4 regions of the Halobacillus amylolyticus genome follow, and region 1 is predicted to be linked to each of the others. Evidence: riboswitches for the same ligand, from Rfam matches in the RefSeq annotation. Region 1 holds a riboswitch; each other region holds the start of a gene.
What was found. A riboswitch is a leader RNA that binds a small molecule or an ion and turns the genes downstream of it on or off. The one in region 1 is predicted to bind thiamine pyrophosphate.
Positions count from the first base shown of each region.

Region 1 (4,215 bases):
TCGTAACCATTTGCTGTGCTGCTTCTTTCATATCCTCACTGCTCTCCATCGATTCCCCTAAAATATCCTCTGCCTCAGGGATATTCGGTGTCACAAGCGAAGTTAGCGGCAGTAAATTCTCACGGAGCCATACGCGGGACTCCTCTTCAATCAGAGGATCACCGCTTTGGGCAACCATGACAGGGTCCATCACGTAAGGTGCTGACACCTGCGGAACCCACTCGGCAACCGCCTTCATCATACTGACGTTTGAGATCATCCCTGTTTTGAAAGCATGGACAGGCATGTCAGAAGAAATCGCCTCAAGCTGATCTTTCAGCATCTCAATGGGAAGATGATGAACACTCTTCACCCCCGTAGTATTTTGAGCAACGATGGAAGTGATTACACTCATCCCGTAGCTTTGTAATTCTTGAAACGTCTTTAAGTCAGCTTGAATACCGGCACCACCACTCGGGTCGGTGCCAGCAATTGTTAACGCACAGGCTGCTTGCTTCATTTCGAACTCACCGCCTCCCCTGTCGGCCATTCTTCACAAGTGTACGCCATTTCCCAGAAATTCAATTCAAGTTGGCAACTCTTTCGAAAGGCATCTTTCATACGACGCAGCTCAACCTCTGACGCTTCTTCGGCGAGCTCATCAAGACGTTCACACATGGCCATTGATAGCGTATCAAAATCCTCATTCGCGTAGAACTCTATCCAAGGATAGAACGTGTGATTCGGTGTCGGCTGATACTTTTTCATCAAGTGGTTGCCAATTTCAACGTACGTCCATGGACATGGAAGCAAAGCGGCCAGAATTTCGCCGAGGCCGCCCATTTGCGCATGATACATCATGTGTTTGACGTAGTGATCAGCTGTCGGCGGCAATGGATAGCCTTGTAGTTCGTCATAACCTGCCCCAATCACATCGCAAAAGTTGTGGTGTGGGTGTGTTTCGCTATTTAATACAAAACCGACTTGTTCACTAAAATAACCCATGTCGCGGCGTTCGGTTGACTTCGAAATCGCGACACCATACACGTGCATAAAAGCGTTTAAGTATTCATAATCGGCTTTAATGTAGTGGGCTAAGGCTTGTTCTGGAACCTCACCTTTCCCGATTCCCTCAACAAAGGGGTGGTTAAAAATTGCTTCAAATAACTCATTATTTTCTTTTCTAACTATTTCGGTAAATGTCATAAATTTTGCCTCCTTAATTTTAAAAAAGAAGCTACTAAGAGGTTTTGTGAGGCTACTTCCCTTTCGCTGGTATTACCCAGATCAGGTTCCAAGGGACTAAGGAAGAATCCTTATCTCAGCGCACTCGCGCCCCTAGTAGTTTCCGAAAGTCATAGATTTGGTTGTGGGATAGCGTTCGATTGACGCAATCTAGATACGACAAACAAGCCAAGTAAAGCACCGGTTGTACTGCTTATAAGAAATGATGGTAAAAAGGCTAAGGCTCCCGCCGAACTGCCCATTAGAACATTTGCATAGGGGACAGAGAACAGCGCACCAATCATGCCAGAACCAATCATTTCGCCTGACGCTGCCATCCAGGGTTTTTTAGACCATTTGTAAAAGTAACCCGCGAGCAGGGCTCCAATCATGCCTCCTGGAAACGCAAGCAATGTACCGAGTCCTAGCAGATTTCGTAGCAAGCCGATCGTAAAAGCGATTCCGACCGCTGGGATCGGCCCAAGCGTGATGGCTGCCATCACATTGACGGCATGCTGAACAGGGTAAGCTTTAGCAATACCGGCCGGAAACCAAAGCAACTGGGACCCAAGCGTTCCAATTGCCACAAATATCGCCATCGTCGTTAATAGTCGAGTACGATTCACGTCGTTTCCTCCTTTCTTTAAATGTAGATCAAGAAACCTTCACACACATTGAGGGAAGCGATTGAACACTAAAAAAGCCAGATCCTAGAGTGGACCTGGCTTCGAATGGATAAAGTCATAAGACATTTCGTCTGACTACTTCCCTCCGCTGGTGTTAACCAGATCAGGTTCATAAGAGTCGGAAAGCTTACTTGCTTTCCTCTCAGCCCACACTCGGGCCCCCCTAGTAGTTTTACTAACTATTCACTTGGTTGATTTCATCATAACAAAGCATTTTTCGTTTGTCACTGTTCACTCTTCCACTTTTTTCAACATCCATAACCTAACACTAAGCTCAAGCAAAAACAAGTCGTCGGCATTTAACAGTGATAATCCCGTTAATTGCTCAATGTTACGTAATCTATGAAGTAAGGACTGACGATGCAAAGTCAAGGCCCTCGCTGTTTGACTCACATTACTGTTATATTTGTTATAAACAATAAACGTCTGAATGAGATCGGTCTGCCGCTTCTGATCATATTCAATTAAAGGCTGCAGTGTATCTTTCACAATGCTCTCAATTTCTTTTTCATGGGAAAGAGCCATAAGAAGCCTGTTCATTCGGGTATCACTAAAAAAGGTGCGGTTTCCTTCCTCGTGCTGTTGTTTTCCAATATTTAAAGCAGTTACAGCTTCATCGTAGCTTTGGTGGAAAGAAAGAATTCCTCTTTTATGAAAAGATATTCCCCAGGAAATATTTATTCCAGCAAGTAATTCGTTTAATCTCCGTTCAATGAGATCGAGAAATTGATTACTTGTCTCGACATACGGATGGCTATCTGCTTCCAAGTAGACGATCACTTCTCCGTCCTCAAATGTTGCCATCGTTCGCCGTTTCAGAACCTCACCGGCGTGGGTGACCTCTTTTTGAATATAATAATTGCGGCTGTGCATTGATGAGGACTGTACTTTGTGATCTGTTGACCCGATAAGGTTATCTACCTTTTTCTTGAAGCGGATGGAACCGACAAGGCAAATGTATGGAAGGGTTAAGTCATAGCCTAACAATTGGGCTTTTGACAGCATTTGTTTATCTAAGTTGATATCATTCTTGGCTAGGTCTAATAGGAAATGATCTCTAAGCCGGATTTCTGTCATTTCAATGGCATCTTCTTTTACAAAATATAGAGCACAAGCGGTTAGCGCATGCTCTAGAATGTTTAGGACAGGCCATGTTAGTTCTTCATCACCTTTTGGTTGAAATAGAAGGTAGCCTTGCTTTTTATGATTAGACAGAATAGTAAGTTGATAGCAGTATTGCACACCAATCTTATATTCTTCAATGTAATGATAGAGAGGGTGATCACGAAATGGAGTATCCTCTGCCGGAATCAGTTCGTAATCCCCTTCAGTCACGCCGTTCAAGACATCGATCATTTTCTGGTCAAAGTCATAATTAGCACGCACAATTTTATTGTGGTCACTGATCGCGACAGGAATCCTTGAATGTTGATAAAGAATGGTCATGATTTCTTGCAAGCCTTTTCCATTTAGTACACAATTTATTAACTCTTGTCTGATTCCTTCGGCATGCCTTTGTTCGACTTCTTTCTCTTTGCTAATTTCAATTAATACATCCTGCAAAATATCTCCGAAGCGGACGTCCCATGGAATTTCGATGATGATAAAGTTCTCGTCGAAGGCAAGCTGCTGGATGCGATCAGGAATTTTGAAAATGTGCCGTCCTGTAGCAAAAGCAAGGGCAGATGCCCCTGATTGCATAACATCCTTGACATAAGTTTCTAAACAATTAGGGTCATCCCCGCAACCAACCCCTGTACTGAGCACAAACTCGTTTTTTCGAACAAAATTCTCTACAGGTGTTTCAATGACTGAAATCCATTCTACATAATTGGTTTCTACACTCTCTTGCCCAACATGGACTTTTGCCGACTTCATTACAGGTAATTGCAAGACATCCTTCACAGTTATTCCCATCCATCACACCCCGCAAGCTTATCTAGTTTCAAGCAACTCACGCACCGTTTCATGGTCTACATTATTACCACTGACAATCACCACAATTGTACGCTCTTTCCCCTTCTTTTTTAGAAGCAGCTGCCCAACCCCTGCACCTGCTGCACCTTCTATCACCATTTTATGATGCTCAATCATAAACAATACCCCTTCTGATATTGCCTTTTCAGAGAGAAGAAGACTTTCATCCATATACTGCTGTGTTAATGAAAAGGTGTGCTCGTTATTCGGTCCAATCCCACCTAATAAACTGTCTGCTATTGTAGGCGACTCAGCCATTTTTACTGGATATCCTTGTTTAAGACTTTCATGCATTACGGCAGCGTTCTCCATTGTAACGCCAGTGACACGAATAGAAGGCTCAATAGCT
Region 1 covers NZ_CP095075.1:2,930,213-2,934,427, reverse strand. Annotated here, with positions in the region: gene thiD (bifunctional hydroxymethylpyrimidine kinase/phosphomethylpyrimidine kinase) at 1-499, opposite strand, end outside; gene tenA (thiaminase II) at 496-1,185, opposite strand; TPP riboswitch at 1,226-1,329, opposite strand; gene thiW (energy coupling factor transporter S component ThiW) at 1,335-1,829, opposite strand; TPP riboswitch at 1,953-2,064, opposite strand; gene MUO15_RS15090 (PucR family transcriptional regulator) at 2,121-3,806, opposite strand; gene MUO15_RS15085 (pyridoxal-phosphate dependent enzyme) at 3,825-4,215, opposite strand, start outside.

Region 2 (4,215 bases), 500 kb from region 1:
TACTTCAGTTGAGGAAGCGGCAGACATTTTCGTCACTCCAAGCGGGATCAGTTGATCACGTAATTGAGGAGTTTCACGAGTTGACAATATAATTCCTGCCCGTGGGAGGAATAACCTAAGGGCGAGCATAGCTTGAACCATATTTTGATCCGTTACATGAATTTCAGGTTGAAAACTTCCTGCATTCGGCTGTATTCTCGGAAACGAAACGCCAATTTCCGCATCTAAGTATTTGTCTTGGAGGTAACTTCCGTGTAAACCAGTGAGATAACTTTCTTTGCGCCAATCTTCAAGACCAAGCAAAGCTCCGATCGTAACAGATCTCATCCCAGCCTGACACCCTCGCTCAGGTGTATCCAAGCGATACTTGTAAAACCGCTTCGGTCCCTTCGTATGAAGATCACGATAAATTTTTTCGTCGTATGTTTCCTGAAAAACCGTCAGCGTATCAATTCCGCTCGCCACCAAGGCTTCATAATCCTCGAGGTCCATCGGCTGAACCTCGAGTCCTACTGATGAAAAATACTTTCTGAGAACCTTCATGATTTTTGTTAAGTAATCAACAGATGAATGCACACGGGATTCCCCCGAAAGGATGATAATTTGTTCAATTCCTTTCGTGGATATCGCCTGAGCTTCTTCCTCCACTTCTTCCATTGTTAAACGCCTTCTAGGAAAAACGTTCTCTACACTAAAGCTGCAATACTTACATGTGTTAACACAGTAATCGGAGACATAAAGCGGCTGAAATAGCTGCATGGTATAGCCAAAGTGCTGCACTGTGAGCTGGTGTGCCTTCTGAGCCATTTCTTCTATGTAACCTTCTGCAGCGGGCGACAATAGAGTGAAATAATCCTGATCAGTTAGAGAATCTTTTTGTAAAACTTTCTCGACATCCCTTGCCGTCACCTCATCAAATAATGAACTAAACGGCTGATCTTTCAACTTTTCATACACGTTATAGAAACTCATTATTAACCCCTCCTGTTGAAGTTAAAAATCCCGTTAGCGGTGAGGAGGCTTTTGCCTGAAAAGACGATTGCCCGGGTCCTGAAATGTAAGCCATTCTCCCTGCTCTAACCGCCATATCAAAAGCCTTCGCCATAGCCACAGGGTCCTTCGCTGTTGCAATCGCTGTATTCACAAGGACAGCATCCGAGCCCATTTCCATCGCTTCCGCTGCCTCAGAAGGTTTGCCAATCCCTGCATCTACGACAATGGGAACATCGATTTCATCAATCATAATCCGGATCATTTCCTTCATCCGAATACCCCGGTTCGAACCAATTGGAGATCCCAGCGGCATGATCGCTGCAGCCCCGGCCTCTTCCATGCGTTTCGCTGCCATTAAGTCAGGACTCATATAAGCCAGGACAACAAATCCTTCGTCTACCAAGATTTTCGTGGCTTTAATCGTCTCCTCATTATCGGGAAGAAGGTATTTTTGATCGGAAATGACCTCAATCTTGACCCAGTTTCCCATTCCGCTAGCCTTTCCAAGTCGTGCAATCCGCACCGCTTCTTCAGCCGTCCTCGCCCCTGAGGTATTCGGCATTAACGTTGCCTGCTTTGGAATATCATTAACGATATGCTTGCCAGACCCATCTAGATCCACCCGCCTAATCGCAACCGTAACAACCTGTGAATGAGACTGTTCAATCGCATCCCGCATTACACTATGGTCAGCAAATTTCCCTGTTCCTGTAAACAAACGACTTTCAAGCTCTATCCCCGCGATGACTAACGGATCTCTCATAACATCTCCCCCTCGTTAAGTTTCCATTAAAAAAAGCTCACCCGCGTTATGGGTGAGCTTCGATTTACCTTATGCAATACACGTTTACATTCAGCCTCGAAAGCTTCCCTACGCTGGTTCTAACCAAGTCAGGTTCAAAGGGTCGGAAATGTTTTCCTCTCAGCCACATGCATGGCACCCCTAGCTCTTTTCTTGTTCAATTATTGAAAACCTTTTCTTAAGGATAGCAAAACTCTTCCAGTTTGTGAACCAGTTTTTTCTTGTTCACCTCATCACACTTCCCCCAGAAATCTTCATAGACTCTCCAATGATATTCCCAGCTGTCTCAGATAATAAAAACACAATCGTATTCGCTACTTCTTCAGCAGTAGAAATCCGCCCCGAAGGAATCCCTTCTTCTGCAACCTTCAATTGCTCTTCAAAACTACGATTGTTCCGTTCGCCTTTGGAGCGAATCGACTCCCGCCCCATTTCTGTATCCACATAGCCAGGGCAAACTGCATTAACCCGAATATTGTGCTCAATCGCCTCAATTGCAAGCGACTGAGTAAACCCAGTCACCGCAAATTTCGAAGCACTATAGGCGATGTTCGCATGCGTCCCGCGCAAGCCTGATAAAGAGGATAGATTTACGATTGCCCCCTCGCTCTGAGGCTTCATCTTCTCATAAGCAAGCTGTGTCAGTAACACTGTAGAAAAATAGTTCAGCTCCATTACGTTACGAAGCTCGTCTTCCGTTAGATTGTCGAGTGTGCCTCCCCCGACCACCCCGGCTGAGTTGACAAGTCCAGTAATAGCTCCATTTGTCTGGATTGCCTCATCCACCAAATATCTCCGGCTTTCCTCGTCATTAAGTTCGGCGGTGTGAACATATACTTCTACAGAGTCATTCAACTTTTCACATTCCTTTTTAAGGTTGTTCAGCTTTTCCTCCCTTCGTCCCGTTATCGTTACGTTGGCTCCTGATCGCACCACAGCTTTTGTCGTTTCATAACCGATGCCCCGGTAGCTCCGGTAATTAGGATATGTCTGTCCTTAAGAGCTTCATTTGAAAAAATACTACTCATTCGATTTGACCTCCTTTTTATCTATGTCTTTCCATAACCTTTCTATTTATAACTGAAACCATTGCATACATTAACATGGCTACGTACAATAGTCTTATGTGACTAGAAAGGAAGATTTTATGTATCGTTCAGTAGGTTTTTGGAAACGTCTCGTAGCAGGTATTTTAGATTCTATTATTGTGATGCTCCCAATTTCCCTATTAGGAATGCTTTTATTTGGATGGGAGTTCGACAGCCCTTATTCTAACTGGATTACCCTCCCCTACTCTTTGTTCCTTCCAGTTTTATGGAAGGGGTATATTGTCGGTAAAAGAATTATGGGAATACGTATTATAAAGGTTAATGGGAATAACGTCGGAGTCGGAACGATGTTCATGCGTTTGATCGTAGGCGGACTCGTGTATGCCTTAACATTAGGAATTGGCCTCATTGTCAGTGCCTTTATGGTCGGAATCAGGGAAGACAACCGCTCTATTCATGACTTTATAGCTGGAACTTATGTTACAGAGGCAAAACCAGGCGAAGTATAAAATAAGGTAACAAAAAAAGCGAGCACATCAATGTGCTCGCTTTCTATAAAACTATCTTAGAAAAACATGATCGCCGATAACTGTTGTTACTTCTTGATCACTCAAAAACTCACTAGTCGCTTTATCAGGATTATAGAAAAACAGTGACTCACGATCATATCCCTGATAATCCAATGCCTCTTCAACAGCACGTTTAGATTCTTCACTTGCAGGCTGATTAATTGTACCATTCATTACAGGAGAGAACTGGTACCCATCATAAATCACACCATATATAGAATCAGGATACTTATCACTAGACACCCTGTTTAAAACAACCGTAGCGACCGCAACTTTACCAGCATAGCTTTCTCCTTTAGCTTCTGCTTCTACTAATCTAGCAAGCAGATCTTCTTCAGATTCACTAGGCAGAACAGGCAGTTCCAACTGCTCGTCTGGATAAATTTCATTCCTCTCCATGTTGTTCATTTCTTTAAGCTGCTGAACAGGAATTCCGTAATGATTGGCAATTTTATATAAAGACTCACCTTTTTGAACGGTATGAGTGCTGCTGTGTGCGAAAACTTGGCTTGTAAACGTCAATGAACAGGCGATTGCGACAGACACAATCATCATTCGTTTTACTATCATGATTTACCTCCTTGATGTTTAATCTTTTTACAAGGTAACACATGTATTTACAGGTTATCACTATTAATTATTTCCATTGTTTCCATGTAGGTGGGTAAATTGTTAGACCGACCAGCCTGCTCATTCATCCTTTCACTCATCACCTGAAGCTGAAACCCTTATCTTTCAGCCTTTTTTATGCCTCGCTGATTTGTGTTCAATGTTAATACTATAATTCCGAAAAGCAGTAATC
Region 2 covers NZ_CP095075.1:2,431,020-2,435,234, forward strand. Annotated here, with positions in the region: gene thiH (2-iminoacetate synthase ThiH) at 1-972, opposite strand, end outside; gene MUO15_RS12520 (thiazole synthase) at 959-1,756, opposite strand; TPP riboswitch at 1,845-1,948, opposite strand; gene MUO15_RS12525 (SDR family NAD(P)-dependent oxidoreductase) at 2,021-2,731, opposite strand; gene MUO15_RS12530 (RDD family protein) at 2,943-3,353, shown strand; gene MUO15_RS12535 (cell wall hydrolase) at 3,405-3,983, opposite strand; gene MUO15_RS12540 (EamA family transporter) at 4,142-4,215, opposite strand, start outside.
Region 2: linked by a shared signal. The riboswitch ahead of MUO15_RS12520 (thiazole synthase) and the one ahead of thiW (energy coupling factor transporter S component ThiW) in region 1 are both predicted to bind thiamine pyrophosphate.

Region 3 (4,215 bases), 1.0 Mb from region 1:
TGAGGAACTTGCGGCTGAACTTGAAGCAAAAGGTGCCGACATGGTAATGGTAACCTCTCACCTTCCTGGCTGGCATGAGGAAGAAACAGATAAAATTATGGGTGAACTGGCACAACTGGCAAACTCATCTGAAGGCGGACTGGATGCCCTTGTCGGTGGTCACTCCCACGAACGAGTAGCTAGGCATGTGAATGGGATTCCGGTTGTAGAAGCTGACCGTTATACAAACGCGATTGGCCACATTCAGTTGTTTGTCGATCCTGAATCAGAGGAAATCTATGATTCTGAAATCGACATGCTAGAAACATATGAGCACCTAGCTGGTGAAGATGAAAGCGTTCGCGAGATTGTAGACTACTATAAGCAACAAGTAGAAGAAGTAAAGAGCGAGGTCGTTTCCACTACAGAAGGGCCGCTGACTCGTGAACGCAAGTACGGCGACCTTGGTGTCAGCCAGCTTGGAAATATGATTACTGATGCAATGCGTGAACGTGCAAATGCAGACATTGCCTTCCAAAACAGTGGCGGTATCCGCACAGATATTAATGCAGGTGAGATTACGTACGGTGAAGTATTTGAAGTGCTTCCTTTTGACAACTATAACGTAACAGCAGAAATGACTGGGCAGCAGCTTAAGGAAATCTTAGAAGGGCCAGCTCCCGATGATTGGAACTTTATGAAGATTCAGTTTTCAGGAATGAATGTTGTCTATGATCCTTCACAGTCTGATGGAGAGCGCGTGACTTCCATTAAGTTGACTGATGGCACACCTGTTTATACGAATGGTGAATTTTCTGATCAGACGTTTACGGTTGTGACGAACAACTTCCTTTCTACAGGTGAAGGTGATGGTTATACGACCTTTGGTGAAGTGGAATGGGCATCGCATCCTGACTTTCAGCGTGAATTGTTTGCTGATTACTTGCGAGAGATGCAAGCGAGTGGGGAGACGATTGTTCCAGCTGAAGCGTTTGATGGTCGTTTAATTCAAGAGTAATACGAAATAGTTAAGCCAGCAGAATGTGGGGATTCTGCTGGCTTTTTTTACGATCATAATCTAATAATCATCTTCTGTTTTTCATACCATAACTTTAGTTAGGGCGTTATAAATTGACCAACTCGTCACTAGTTCCAAACGCTTTAATAGCTTGGCTACAGACATCGCACCGTAGTTTTAAGAAATTAATCCATAACCAATCCACCATCAACGACTAAGTTTTGCCCCGTAACTGCACGACTCCATGGTGATGCAAAAAATAAGGTTGCATCAGCTAGTTCCTCAGGGGTTGTCACTTGTTTTAACGGCGTATTTTCACTAATCATCTCGAACACTTCATCAGGAGTCGATGCACTTGCATCCGTTTTTTGCAATAACCCGCCCGAAACCATATTCACCGTAATACCATGAGCTCCCACGTCACGAGCCATGTTTCTAGTAAAACCGAGTAATGCCGCTTTGCTTGTATTATAGTCATGATAAGGAACAACAGGGTTTTGAAATAGGTTGGTACCGATGTTAATGATTCTTCCAAATTTCAGGGCGCACATTCCTTCATAAGCTGCTTGTATTGTGTGTAATGCTGCTTTTACACTCCCTTCTAATTGCATTTGGTACTCTTCCCAAGTTACGGTTTCTGCTGTATTCCGGTTAGCGGCATCAAACTTAAAATTAACCAGGGCATTGTTGATGACTGTTGTAACGGCTTGGCCAAAATGCATTTCAGCTTGATCAAACATTGCTTGAACTTGTTCTTTGTCGAGAATATCTGCCTGAACCGCCAAAGCACGGTCACCAATACTTTCAACGACTTCCTGCGCTTTCTTTTCACTTTGATTATAGTTAACAATAACCCTTGCTCCCTCACGTCCGAAAGCTTTGGCAATTTCTGCTCCCAATCCCCTGCTTGCCCCAGTTATCAATACAATTTGATCTTTAATTTCCACTGTTATATTTCTCCTCTCAGTATTCAAAAAATCCCCCATCAATTTCTCAAGTGTGGAAATACTTCCTGAAATGAAACAAATAAAAAACAGCACCACATAAAAGTGATCCTGTTATACCAATTAATCAACATGATTAACGCTAACATCATCACTTCCCTTCGCTGGTATTAACCAAATCAGGTTCAGAGGGTCAAAGAAATGTCATTTCCTTTCTCAGCCAAATGGCTCCCCTAGTGAATATTATTCTTATATTATTTTCTAGAGTTTAACACACAAAGTTAGCCTTGTCTTGTAACATTTAAAATTGGATGTCCATTTGTCAGGGTGGATTCTTGAAATAGATGTAAATGGGATATTTTTCACCTTTTAACGAATACTCTAAGTAAGAAGATAGGAGGTTTTTATATGAAAAATGACTACAAGTTAGCAACTCTTTCAGAGACTGAACGAGAAAAATTAGAAAACCTTGAAAAGGAATTTGGAAAAGTACTCATTGCTTGGGAAGGAAAAAGGTAACCAACCTCCGTATCCCTCACGGCGGTATTTTGTTTCCAGCTTCCTACTAAGCTGGAAACCTTGTCTTTAGCTAACCGAACGACCTTCATCGCTCGGGACTTGAATCCTATAGCTTCGACCCATGCCGGCTACAAAAATAAAACCGTCTCGGGCTTGTCTCGAGACGGTTGGTATATTATCTTAGAGACTTATGTTTTGGACCCTTCTGAGCCTTACTGTCTGTCAATGCAAACGCACTATCTACGGCCGCGTAAGCATTCACATAGCCAGTGCCGACTTCCCACGCTTCATATCCTGGCATGTTCGTAGTAGTTTCTGTCAAGATTTCAAATACTTCGTCAGGGGACAGCGTCGGATTGGCTTCAAGCATCAACATGACTATACCTGCAACGTGTGGCGTAGCCATGGATGTTCCACTTAACGTAGTATAATACGGCAGAAAAGCAGTGGGTATATTTTCTACGTCGGTAGTCGTATTAAGTACTCCTACCGGTGACAGAGTTCTGGTTGACACGATGTTTAAACCTGGAGCTGTTAGGTCAGGCCGGTTGAAATACGTATAGGTTTCACCTTCGATAGTAAACGTGCCGCTTTCACCTTTCACACCGCGGGAAGAAAAATCAGCAAGCTCATTTTCAAAGGTACCTGCTGCCACAGAAATTACCCAAGGCGCGAGAGAATACGGATTCATCGTATCTGCCCCAGGACCAGCATTACCGGCGGCAAATGTCACAACCATTCCCCGTTCATACGCCGCTTTACTAGCAACATTGACTGGACCATTCGGATCGAATTCACCTGATGAACCCCAAGAATTTGTAATAACGCGAATGTCAAATTCCGCCTGATGGGTTAAAGCGTAGTCAAATCCGCCAATAGCATCAAGAATAAAGAGAGCACCGCCGGAACCATAGCCGACTAAATCAGCACCCGGGGCAACACCTTCGTATTTTCCGTTAGACATTTGTCCTGTTCCACCCACAGTACCAGCAACATGTGTCCCATGCCCGGAATTTGTATCCGTGTTCACAACGCCCTCTTGATACGTCACAGGGCCAATATCGCTATAGGCATGTAAGTTAATGGAGCTAAGTACGTTTTCAACCAGATGGGAACCATATTCCAAGTCTGCATGTGTGCCGTCAACCCCGCTATCATGAACAAGAACGGAACCCCCTTCTCCGGTAACAGGAAGACCTTCGTTCCTTTTTGTCATTTGATCATCCGTACGAACCTGATCAACTCCTGTAAGTTCTGTGGCCTTCTCGTTAAAGTAAGACAGCTTTCTGTTCAAGTAGAGAGAACGAACTCCTTCTGCTTGTGCTAATTTATCAATCTGACTTTCTGTTGCTAAGACACCGGCAACTGGAAGGGCCTTCATGGTAACCCCTTCCGTCAATCCAATCTTTTCGAGTAAAGCAACATTTTGAGTAGTTGGGGCTCCTTCACCTTCAAAAGTGACCACCACTTCAAACGGCCCTGTCTCCGTTTCTAATGCTTTATTTAGGTGGGGATCGATAGAAACGTTTACACCTGTTTCAGCATTCACACCTAATCCACTTGGAAAAAGTGAAACAAGTAAGGTCAAGATTGCAGCCAATGATAAAACAATACTTGCTCTTTTCTTCATGTTTGTGAGTCTCCTCCTTTTTATTAATCTTCTAAAATCCTTTTCCGCACTATACTAACACAAAATTTAAAATTTTCAGTATACACGGTTTAAAAAACACCTTTGGAACTAGCATTTGCTAGTTT
Region 3 covers NZ_CP095075.1:1,918,222-1,922,436, forward strand. Annotated here, with positions in the region: gene MUO15_RS09945 (bifunctional metallophosphatase/5'-nucleotidase) at 1-997, shown strand, start outside; gene MUO15_RS09950 (3-oxoacyl-ACP reductase) at 1,183-1,944, opposite strand; TPP riboswitch at 2,081-2,186, opposite strand; gene MUO15_RS09955 (S8 family peptidase) at 2,636-4,090, opposite strand.
Region 3: linked by a shared signal. The riboswitch ahead of MUO15_RS09950 (3-oxoacyl-ACP reductase) and the one ahead of thiW (energy coupling factor transporter S component ThiW) in region 1 are both predicted to bind thiamine pyrophosphate.

Region 4 (4,215 bases), 140 kb from region 1:
GAGAGCCTGTCACAATATCCCCTGTAGTGAATTGCTCTGCTTTAGACTCTATTACTTGAGCAACAACTCCTCCCGAGATAGCTTCGTTTAATTGAAAAGGGGCGACGTATGACTTCGCATCATTCATGCGTCCCCTCATATAAGGATCAACCGATACATATAACAACTCGACTAACAATTCGCCTTCTTGAGGCTGCAGCGATTCAGCCTCAATGATACTTAGATGCTCATGAGTCGGGACAGTTTTTGGCCTTTTAATTAATTGAATTTCTCGATTCAAACTCCTCACTCCTTCCATTATTTACATTTCCTATTGTATCGCATCTATGGATCCAGATGAAAAAGAAACGGCTGGACGTTAGAATATAAAATGAGTACATGGCAAGGAGGGCAATTATGGAAGAATGTGATTTTGATAAGGCCAAGCTTTATGAAAAAGTGAAATTTGTGGAGGGGGAGAACTTTACTACAGTTGAAGAAACGAAGCATTTATCACAAGAGGAGTTTCTTCAACTGATAGAGTATTTAGGTAAAGATGAACGTTTGAAAAAAGCAGGAACCCTTTCCATTCTAGTTCAATCACCCCATCATATTGATAAAATAGATAGAGAACTAATCGATGCCGGATTTATGCTGCATGATGTGACTGTTACTGTGAAAAGGGATCTATCAAATCTGAGCCTGGCGGAAACAGGGGCTTATAGATTTGTTACCATGAAACCGGGGATGGAGGACACATTCAAAGATATATGGTCTCAAGCTATAACAGGCTCGTTGAATGCGCAGTCAAATTTGACGATGGATGACCGACTAAAAAGTGTAGAAAAAGAGCTTGGCCCTAATTTTAGGCGTACATGTCTAATTGCATATGAAGGAGAACAGCCCATTGGTGTAGTCATGCCCCATATTGAACCTGGTACGATAGCAGAGGGTAGATTATTTTACTTTGGGCTTATCCCTGAAGCACGTGGAAAAGGGAAGAGTAAGACATTGCACCGCCAAGCATTAACTATATTGCGTCAAGAGTTTGAAGCGACCTATTATATCGGTTCTACCAGCTATCAAAACACCCCGATGTTAAAGGTGTTTGCCCACAATGGTTGTGTGGAGATCGATCGGAGTAAAGTGTTTAGTAGGTCTTAGTAAAAAACCCCCTGAAATGGTAATAAGTCTTATTTGCAAAATTATCAAACAATTTATCGCTTCATTCTCTGATTTTTGGTAAAGTTAAGGAAATCATTTTTTTACTTATGGAAAAGATATTGAAAGGTGAAACAGATTGGCATGTGTAGGATCAACAGTTATTAGGGAGTAGTTAGTTCACATGTATGAAAGGGCTTTCTGACTAATCAATCGTGTTGTCTCTTATTCCATTTATCAAAAGTCAGTTTAAAGAACAGGCGGTGGTTGATAGACTATGGATTTAAAAACATTAGCAACAAAAGTGGCAAACGTATATGAACAAAATTCTAAAGTAGAAGCTGTTTATATCGCAGGATCTGTTGCGAGAGGCTGGGAGGATTATTATTCCGATGTAGAACTAAATGTGTTGTGGTCCGAGGGGCCGACAGATCAAGATCGTCTTTCTGTTATTGAACAGGTGGATGGGCAACTGATGGATTTCTACGCTTATGAAGATGAAGAATGGTCAGAAACATTTCAAGTGAATGATGTTAAATTTGAAATAAGCGGTTTTTTAACGGAGACCATTCGGAAGGTCGTCCAACGTGTAACGAAAGAGTTTGATATCGATCTAGATAGTCAATGCCTGATCGCTTCGATTCATTATGGAGAAACTGTGTCAGGTACAGAGCTAATGGATGGGTTGAAGGCCAAAGTTCAAGTGTATCCTGATCAATTGGGTCATGCGATGATTGATGCTCACTCTGTTCTTGGAAACAGATGGAAAAACCGTCAAGCTTTAATTGAGCGGGAAGACTGGCTGATGCTCTACACCGTTATGACTTCTGTCCAGCATAACATGATGGGGGTATTATTTGGACTCAACTGCATGTATGTCAATCATCCGGCATTCAAATGGCAGCGGCAAACGTTAAACCTAATGAATATTAAGCCGGAAAATATTATTGAGCGACTGGAAAGTGTATTTTTATCCAGTCCAAAACAAGGACTAGATGAGCTTGAGAGTATTGTGCAGGAAATGGACGAACTCGTTAAGGAAAAAGAATAAGCTTTACAAAACAGAAACCTTCCATTACGATGAAATTGTACAAAACTGCATATAGTTAACGAACACTAGGGGAGCTGCGGACGCGGCTGAGAGGAAATGGATTCCGACCCTTATAACCCGAACTAGATAATACTAGCGTGGGGAAGTGGAGTCGATCGTAGAATAGCAATGGTATACACATATACTTACGTTCGTAACTGCATTCCCTCGGGGATGCAGTTTTTTTGTATTTAATAAAAGGAGGAAGAAATCATGAGTCAAGGTTGTGGATCAACAAATCGTATTACAGGAAGTTCATTTTCAATTTATCCGATGACCGATCTTTTTGTCGAGATTATTAAGTCATCACTTAACGAGGTCGACACTTCTAAGGTATGGATAAAGACAGACGACGTGACAACAACGGTTAGAGGACAAATGACACATGTGTTTGATGTAACCAGAGCAATGTTTTTACAGGCGGCAAAAATGGGAGAACATGTTGTTTTCCAATCAACCTATTCAATTGGCTGTCCCGGAGATTCAGCAGGGGATGTCTATATGGCAGAGGATGGCGTCCCGTTGAACGGATCGCAAAGTAAGCGGATCGGTCAGGATGTTGCAGCTAAGTTTTCACTTTACCCAATGGGTGGCGGGGACTACATGGATGTAATTTATAGTCAAATTGAAGAGATGAAGAAGCAAGGAGTCGAGGTGAACGAAGCCCATTACTCTACACGTTTAGATGGGGATGGAAATAAGGTTTTTAACGGCCTTGAGCAGGTGTTTGAGCAAACAGAGAAGCAAGGGTCCGCACATACGGTTATGACGGTTACAATGTCTGCAAACAGTCCGTCAACAAAAGGAGGAGAGTAGATTGAGCCTTAAAAATTGGAAGTTAAAAGAAATTGTTGTCATGTCAGTGCTTTCCGTTGTATTTGCAGTTGTTTATTTAGCTTTTCTACCAGTTGGAAAGCTGCTAGCCGGTCTATTTGGGCCAATTGGCTATGACCTAATCTTCGGAATTTGGTTTATCGTCTCTATCATAGCTGCCTATATTATACGAAAAAAGGGAGCGGCCTTTTTATCGGAAACCATTGCGGCAACAGTTGAAATGCTGCTTGGAAATGCCATGGGACCGATCTTAATTTTAACAGGTATCATCCAGGGTCTAGGAGCAGAAGCAGCTTTTTCGATAACAAAGTATAAAACGTATAACCTGCCTGTATTAATGTTAGCTGGTGCGGGAGCGGCTCTATTCAGTTTCGTCTGGGGATACTTTCGCTCAGGGTACGCCGCCTTTGGGACTGGTTACGTGATCAGTATGCTCGTTGTCCGCATAATTAGTGGTGCCCTCATCTCTGGCTTGTTAGGGAAGACTATAAGTGACGCACTGGCAAAAACGGGCGTGCTGACAGGCTTTGCATTAGGAAAAGAACAACGAAGGAAGAAGGCCGCATGAAATTAATAGAAGTGAATCAACTGCATATTCGATTTGAGGACGAAGAGAACGATGTCTTGTCAAATGTGAGTTTCTCAATGGATAAAGGGGAAAGACTTCTTTTGTTAGGGCCGAGCGGATGTGGGAAAAGTACGTTGACATATGGGCTGAGTGGCATTCATCCTCGTGAGTTGGACGGGACAATGACAGGTGATATTCAGTTTAGAGGACATCCTGTAAAAAACTATTCCCCAGGGGAAATGAGTCAGCATGCCGGTGTTGTTTTTCAAGATCCAGACAGTCAATTTTGTATGATAACGGTCGAGGATGAAGTGGCGTTCGGCCTAGAAAATATGGGTACACCTGTTGAAAAAATATCTGGTCTGATTGATCAAGCTTTGCTTCTAGTTGGTTTAGAAGGTGTAAAGCTGAGGGCGATAAGCACGTTATCTGGTGGGCAGAAGCAAAAACTTGCTTTGGCCTGTGTGCTTGCCATGGAGCCCGAGCTGTTAATTCTTGATGAACCAACCGCTAATCTTGATCCGAAAGCTACCCGTGATTTTATTGAAACGATCGAAAAGCTCCAAAAGGATAAGGGGTTTGC
Region 4 covers NZ_CP095075.1:3,069,051-3,073,265, forward strand. Annotated here, with positions in the region: gene MUO15_RS15765 (NADP-dependent oxidoreductase) at 1-298, opposite strand, end outside; gene MUO15_RS15770 (GNAT family N-acetyltransferase) at 397-1,143, shown strand; gene MUO15_RS15775 (DUF4037 domain-containing protein) at 1,418-2,191, shown strand; TPP riboswitch at 2,249-2,352, shown strand; gene MUO15_RS15780 (Ykof family thiamine-binding protein) at 2,444-3,046, shown strand; gene MUO15_RS15785 (ECF transporter S component) at 3,048-3,632, shown strand; gene MUO15_RS15790 (ABC transporter ATP-binding protein) at 3,629-4,215, shown strand, end outside.
Region 4: linked by a shared signal. The riboswitch ahead of MUO15_RS15780 (Ykof family thiamine-binding protein) and the one ahead of thiW (energy coupling factor transporter S component ThiW) in region 1 are both predicted to bind thiamine pyrophosphate.